Regions from separate parts of the Acidaminococcus sp. HCP3S3_H5 genome, predicted to be linked through region 2. Evidence: a T-box and tRNA genes for the amino acid it is inferred to sense, from the RefSeq annotation. Region 2 holds a T-box; the other holds one or more tRNA genes.
The links. The T-box of region 2 lies ahead of ileS (isoleucine--tRNA ligase). A T-box ahead of a tRNA ligase gene usually reads a tRNA of that ligase, here a tRNA-Ile.
Positions count from the first base shown of each region.

Region 1: it has a tRNA-Ile gene. The T-box ahead of ileS (isoleucine--tRNA ligase) is inferred to sense a tRNA for this amino acid. The anticodon was not compared.

Region 1 covers NZ_JBQKCS010000003.1:240,922-244,306, forward strand. The annotation lists gene glyS (glycine--tRNA ligase subunit beta) at 1-699, opposite strand, end outside; gene glyQ (glycine--tRNA ligase subunit alpha) at 705-1,577, opposite strand; tRNA gene ACTQY5_RS05240 (tRNA-Ile) at 1,799-1,873, opposite strand; gene rpoD (RNA polymerase sigma factor RpoD) at 1,913-3,109, opposite strand; partial or broken gene ACTQY5_RS05250 (RNA polymerase sigma factor region1.1 domain-containing protein) at 3,164-3,385, opposite strand, start outside.
Region 2 covers NZ_JBQKCS010000007.1:96,239-99,623, reverse strand. The annotation lists gene ileS (isoleucine--tRNA ligase) at 1-1,890, opposite strand, end outside; T-box leader at 1,987-2,199, opposite strand; gene ACTQY5_RS09570 (TrmH family RNA methyltransferase) at 2,242-3,024, opposite strand; gene ACTQY5_RS09565 (potassium channel family protein) at 3,021-3,385, opposite strand, start outside.

The DNA.
Region 1 (3,385 bases), on a different contig from region 2:
TTTGCCTCCTTCGGCCACAGCCAGGTCTTCGATCTGTTTCCGGATGGTTTCCCGGCGTTTGTCCACGTCCACCATGACGAAGTTGTCTTCCATGGTCTTTTCGTAGGAAGCAGCGTCCGGGATGGTGATCAGATGGTTGCTCAGGAACCGGTGGCCCCGGGCTTCTCTGCCGCTCTTTACATCGTTGGCTTCCACCGGGATCACCTGGTCATCCAGGAGAGCCACCATCCAGCGGAAAGGACGGACGAACCCGAAATCATAGTCAGCCCACCGCATGGTTTTGGGGAAGTTCAGAGAATGGAGGATGTCATCCAGGATGGCCGGCAGCAGGTCGATGGTCTTTTTGCCTTCCAGATGCTTCACGGCATACACATAGCCGTCCTTCTGGACCAGTTCCTTTACATCCACACCCTGGCCCCGGGCAAATCCCTGGGCGGCACGGGTGGGGTTCCCTTCCTTGTCAAAGGCAATCTTCAGGGACGGCCCCTTGCTTTCCACATTGGAGTCTTCCTGTTTTTCCGCTACCCCTTCCGCCAGGAAAGCCATCCGGCGGGGAGTCCCGTACACTTTCACCGTGCTGAAGGGGATCCGGGCTTCGGCCAGTTTCTTCCCGGCCAGTTCCTTGTATTCCTTCAGGATGCCGGGCATGTATTGGGCCGGCATTTCTTCCGTTCCGATTTCATATAATAAATTTGCCATATCCATTACCCTCTCTTCAGCATGGGGAATCCCAGTTTTTCCCGTTGTTCCACATAGGCCGCCGCACACAGCCGAGCCAGTGCCCGCACCCGGGAAATGTAGTTGGTCCGTTCGCTGACGCTGATGGCGCCCCGGGCATCCAGCAGATTGAAGGTGTGGGAGCATTTCAGCACATAGTCATAAGCCGGACGGATGTTGCCGGTGAGGATGACCCGTTTGGCTTCCTTTTCGTACTTGTCGAACAGGTCGAACAGCAGGTCGATGTCGGCGATGTCAAAGCTGTACCGGGACTGTTCCACTTCGTTGGTGTGGAACACATCCCCGTAGGTCACATCCCCCACCCACTGGAGGTCGTAGACGTTTTCCACCCCCTGGATGTACATGGCCAGCCGTTCCAGGCCATACGTGATTTCCACAGCCACCGGTTTGATGTCGATGGAACCCACCTGCTGGAAATAGGTGAACTGGGTGATTTCCATCCCGTCCAGCCAAACTTCCCAGCCCATACCCCAGGCCCCCAGGGTGGGAGATTCCCAGTTGTCTTCCACGAACCGGATATCATGTTCTTCCGGATGGATGCCCAGTTCCCGCAGGCTTTCCAAGTACAGTTCTTGGATGTTGCTGGGGGACGGCTGCATGATCACCTGGAACTGGTGATGCTGATACAGACGGTTGGGGTTGTCCCCGTACCGGCCGTCAGCAGGACGGCGGGAAGGTTCCACATAGCACACGTTCCAGGGTTCCGGCCCCAGTACCCGCAGGAAGGTGGACGGGTTCATGGTCCCGGCGCCCTTTTCCACGTCATAAGGCTGAGCCATGATGCAGCCCTGGTTGGCCCAGTACTTCTGCAGGTTCAAAATGATGGTCTGAAAATCCATTTTCTCTCCTCCTATACAAAAACTCCCGTCTCTGTAATATAGACAGGATACTCTACATTACAGGGACGGGAGGTTGTTCCGCGGTTCCACCCTGTTTGCCGCCCGAAAGCGGCCTCTCTTGTGAAGCGAACGCTCAGGGATGCCAACCCCCTCATTGCGTATTACAGAGGAACTATAACAAATCAGGCGGAACTTGTCAAGTTCCGCCTGGATTTTTCAGTTGGTGGGCCCACAAGGATTCGAACCTTGGACCAACCGGTTATGAGCCGGGGGCTCTACCGCTGAGCTATAGGCCCAATGCTAAAATTATAAACCAGAAAAGGAAATTCTGTCAATTATTCCAGGAATTCCTTCAGGGGTTTGCTCCGTTTGGGGCTCCGGAGTTTCCGCAGGGCCTTGGCTTCAATCTGCCGGATCCGTTCCCGGGTGACCCCGAAATACTGGCCCACTTCTTCCAGGGTACGGGTACGGCCGTCCATAAGGCCAAACCGCAGTTCCAGCACTCTCCGTTCCCGGGCGCTCAGGTGTTCCTGGAGCACCTTGCCCAGCTGTTCCTGGAGCAGGGTGTAGGAGGCGGCATCCGCCGGAGACGGAGCCTCCTGGTCTTCGATGAAGTCTCCCAAGTGAGAGTCTTCTTCTTCCCCGATAGGGGTTTCCAGGGAAACCGGTTCCTGGGCGATTTTCTGGATCTCCCGGACCCGTTCCACAGGCACGTCCATTTCCTTGGCGATTTCTTCCGGGGTCGGTTCCCGTCCCAGTTCCTGCAGCAGCTGCCGGGATACCCGGACCAGCTTGTTGATGGTTTCCACCATGTGCACCGGGATCCGGATGGTCCGGGCCTGGTCGGCAATGGCACGGGTAATGGCCTGCCGGATCCACCAGGTGGCGTAGGTACTGAACTTGAATCCCTTGTTGTAATCGAACTTTTCCACAGCCTTGATCAGCCCCAGGTTCCCTTCCTGGATCAGATCCAGGAACAGCATCCCACGGCCCACATACCGTTTGGCAATGCTGACCACCAGCCGGAGGTTGGCTTCGGACAGGCATTTCTTGGCGTTGTCCCCGCAGAATTCCATCCGGTGGAGGAGACGGCTGAAGCGTTTTTTGGCTTCTTCGATCTTGCTCTTGGTTTCCTCATCCACTTTCTGGTGGAGGGCTTTGTCGTCGATCACGGCAAACAGTTCCTGGAGAGTCCCCAGGGTGCTTTCCTCGGCTTCTTCCGCCGGATCGTCCGGGTGGACGGACTTCACCGTATGGGCCACCTTGTATTTGTTTTCCTGGAGCAGCCGGTTCAGCCGCTTCTTTTCGTCCATGGTGAAAGCCTTCACCAGGTTCTGGTAGTCTTCCGTATCCAGGATGTGATTCGTATTGGACAGAAGCTGGGCCTTCCGGTAGGTCAGGGAAACGCTCCGGTTGTCCACCCAGATGCCTTCTCTGGTGAGCAGTTCATTGGCCTCGTCCAGCAGCTTGCCGATGGACAGCCGTTTGTTCACCGGCGGGAATTCCCCGTCCGGCTTGTCCCCTTTCAGGATGACTTTGGCCTGGTTGCCTTTGTCGGCCCGTTTGGCCAGTTTGATTTCATCATCCCCGGCCAAAAGAGGCACCCGGCCGATTTCCTTCAGATACATGCGGACCGGGTCATCCACAATGACCCCTTCCGGAACGGACAGGTTGGCCAGTTCCGATTCGTCCACTTTCAGTTCGTCTTCATCGATGGTTTCCGGTTCCTCATCTTCGGCTCCGTCATCCACCACTTCAATGTTCTTTTCAGCCAGTTTGGAATAGATGGCATCCATCTCATCTACAGA
Region 2 (3,385 bases):
CGGGGAGATCCGCACATCCTGCTTGTAGTCGGAAGAAGCCGCCCACAGCCGGACGATATCCGCCCCGTACTGGTCGATGACTTCCTGGGGCACCACCACGTTCCCCAGGGATTTGGACATTTTCCGGCCTTCCCCGTCCAGCACATAGCCGTGGGTCAGCACGCTCCGGTAGGGAGCCTTGCCGGTGACGGCCACACTGGTCAGAAGAGAGCTCTGGAACCAGCCTCTGTGCTGGTCACTGCCTTCCAGGTACATGTCTGCCGGCCAGCTCAGTTCCGGACGGCGCTTGCATACCCCCATGTGGGAGGAGCCGCTGTCGAACCACACGTCCATGATGTCCTTTTCCTTCCGGAAGTGGGTGCCCCCGCATTTGGGGCATTTGGTCCCTTCCGGCAGCAGTTCTTCAGCGGTGTGGTTCCACCAGGCGTCGCTGCCTTCTTTATCGAAAATGGTGGCGATTTTTTCCACCGTGTCTTCGTCGATCAGAGGTTCCCCGCAGTCTTCGCAGTAGAAGATGGGGATGGGCACGCCCCAGACTCTCTGCCGGGAAATGCACCAGTCATGCCGGTCGGCCACCATGTTGTGGATCCGGGATTCGCCCCAGCTGGGGATCCACTGGACGTCTTCGGAGATGGCTTTCAGGGCCTTGTCCCGGAACCCGTCCACGGAAGCGAACCACTGCTCGGAAGCCCGGAAGATGATGGGGTTCTTGCAGCGCCAGCAGTGGGCATACTGGTGATGGATGGTCTTTTTGCCCAGGATGGCGTTCTGTTCCGCCAGATGTTTGATCACCAGGCCGTTGCTGTCAAAGACGAACTTGCCCTGGAACAGTTCCCCGGCTTCTGCGGTGAAGCAGCCCTTCTGGTCCACCGGGCACAGGATGGGCAGCTTGTATTTCAGACCGGTGAGATAGTCCACGTCCCCATGGCCGGGAGCCGTATGGACGCAGCCGGAACCGGCTTCCTTGTCCACATAGTCCGCCAGCACCACCAGGGATTTCCGGTGGTTGTATTCCGGGAAGGGATGTTCGCATTCCGCATATTCAAAGGCACGGCCTTTGGTGGTCCCCAGCACAGGGCCGAATTCCACCCCGCATTCCTGGGCCACTTTGTCCACCATGTCGGCGGCCATGATCAGCACTTCCCCGTTGTATTCCACCCAGGCATAGTCAAAGTCCGGGTTCAGGGCCACAGCCACGTTGGCAGGAATGGTCCAGGGGGTGGTGGTCCAAATCACCATATAAGCTTTTTTGCCCTTGGCGGCTTCCGGAGTCAGCCCGTTGTCTTTTACCAGGGGCATCTTCACGAAAATGGTAGGCGTCTTCTGGTCGGCGTATTCGATTTCCGCCTCGGCCAGGGCAGTTTCGCAGTGAGGGCACCAGTATACGGTCTTCTTCCCTTTATAGATGTAGCCCTTGTTGGCCATGGTGCCGAACACCCGGATCTGTTCCGCTTCGAAATGAGGATCCAGGGTTACATAGGGATGGTCCCAGTCACCCAGCACGCCCAGCCGTTTGAAGTCCTTCCGCTGGGTGTCGATCCACTGAAGGGCATATTCCCGGCACATTTTCCGCAGTTCCACCGGGGACAGCTTGTGACGGTCCACCCCGGTGGCCTTCAGGCAGGCATGTTCGATGGGCATGCCGTGGGTATCCCAGCCGGGGACGTAGGGGGTGTCATAGCCCTGGGCGTATTTGTATTTGATGATGATGTCCTTCAGGACCTTGTTCAGAGCATGGCCCATGTGGATCTTGCCGTTGGCGTAGGGAGGTCCGTCGTGGAGGACGAACTTCTTGTGGCCTGCATGGAGTTTCTGTTTCTCTCCATAGATATCATTTTTGTACCAGAAATCCAGGAAATCCGGTTCCCGTTTGGGCAGCCCTGCCCGCATGGGGAATTCCGTTTCCGGAAGATTCAGGGTTGCTGCGTACTTGTCGTCTTTCTTGCTCACTCTTGCACACCTCCAAAAAAATAAATCCCGTCCCCCGAAAGGGACGGGACAAAAGGGCCCGTGGTACCACCCTCATGACAGCTTTGCTGCCACTCTTGTATGGGATAACGGTCATAACCCGGGTCCCCTACTGCTGGTTCAAAGACCGGCTCCAGAGTGATCTTCCGCAAAAGGCCTCCTGTCCGGGCTCCCACCCTCCCCGGATCGCTGTACCAGCCAGAAGCGTACTGTCTCTGTCATCGCCTGTTGGTTTGAAATTCGTGTTTATTATACACTTCTTAGACCCGGTGGTCAACTGGAAAAGGAGCGGGCCGCCTGGAACATTACGATGCCCCCGGCTACAGCCACGTTCAGGCTTTCCGCCTGGCCGGCCATGGGGATCTTCACCTTCTGGTCCGCGGCTTTGAGGAGCTCTGGGGACACCCCTTCCGCCTCGCTGCCCAGCACCAGGGCGGTCTTGGCCGGCCACTGGAGCTTCGTCATGTCTTCCGCCCCTTCCAGGGCCGTGGCCCACAGGGCGTATCCGTTTTTCCGGCACCAGGTTTCCAGGTCCGCCGGCTCCACCCCGGTAAGCACCGGCAGGTGGAACAGGGACCCCATGGTGGACCGGACCACCTTGGGATTGTACAGGTCCGCCGTATCCTTCAGCAGCACCACCCCGGCGGCCCCCAGGGCATCGGCAGTGCGGATCAACGTCCCCAGGTTCCCCGGGTCCCGGATCTGGTCCAGCACCAGCACGAATCCCCGGTCCGGGGCAAAATCCCCCAGGTCCCGGGGCCGGATCTCCACCAGGGCCGCCACACTCTGAGGGTCTTCGGTGGCGGTGATCTTCTGGAGCACCGGCAGGGGCACTTCATACCAGGGCAGGCTGCTTTCTTCCGCCTTTTGTTCCCAGCCTTCCGGCAGCCGGGTAAAGAACAGGGCCCGGATATTCCATTGGGAAGCCAGGGCTTCTTCCACTGCCCGTTTCCCTTCCAGCAGGAACAGGCCTTCCTTCTGGCGGTATTTTTTCATTTTCAGGGAAGCCGCCCGCTTCACCAGCTCATTTTTCAGCGAAGTGATGGTACTGATCATATGCCGTCCTCCAGGGCTTCCACACTTTTCCGGCTGCCGATGACCACCAAAAGGTCCCCTTCCGCAAGGGGCTTGGTGGGTTCCAGGGTCATTTCCGTGGAGCCGTCCTGGTGTTTGATGGCCACCACGTTCACCTGGTACTTCCGGCGCACGTCCATTTCCGCCAGGCTTTTCCCAGCCATTTTGGGGCTCAGGTTCACTTCCATCAGGCAGATGTTGTCGGACAGTTCCACAAAATCCAGGATATTGGTGTAGGCCAGGTTGTGGCCCACCCGGCGTCCCATGTCCCGTTCCGGATAGATGATCTTGGTGGCTCCCAGCTTCTTCAGCATCTTCCCGTGGATGGGATTGGAGGCCTTGG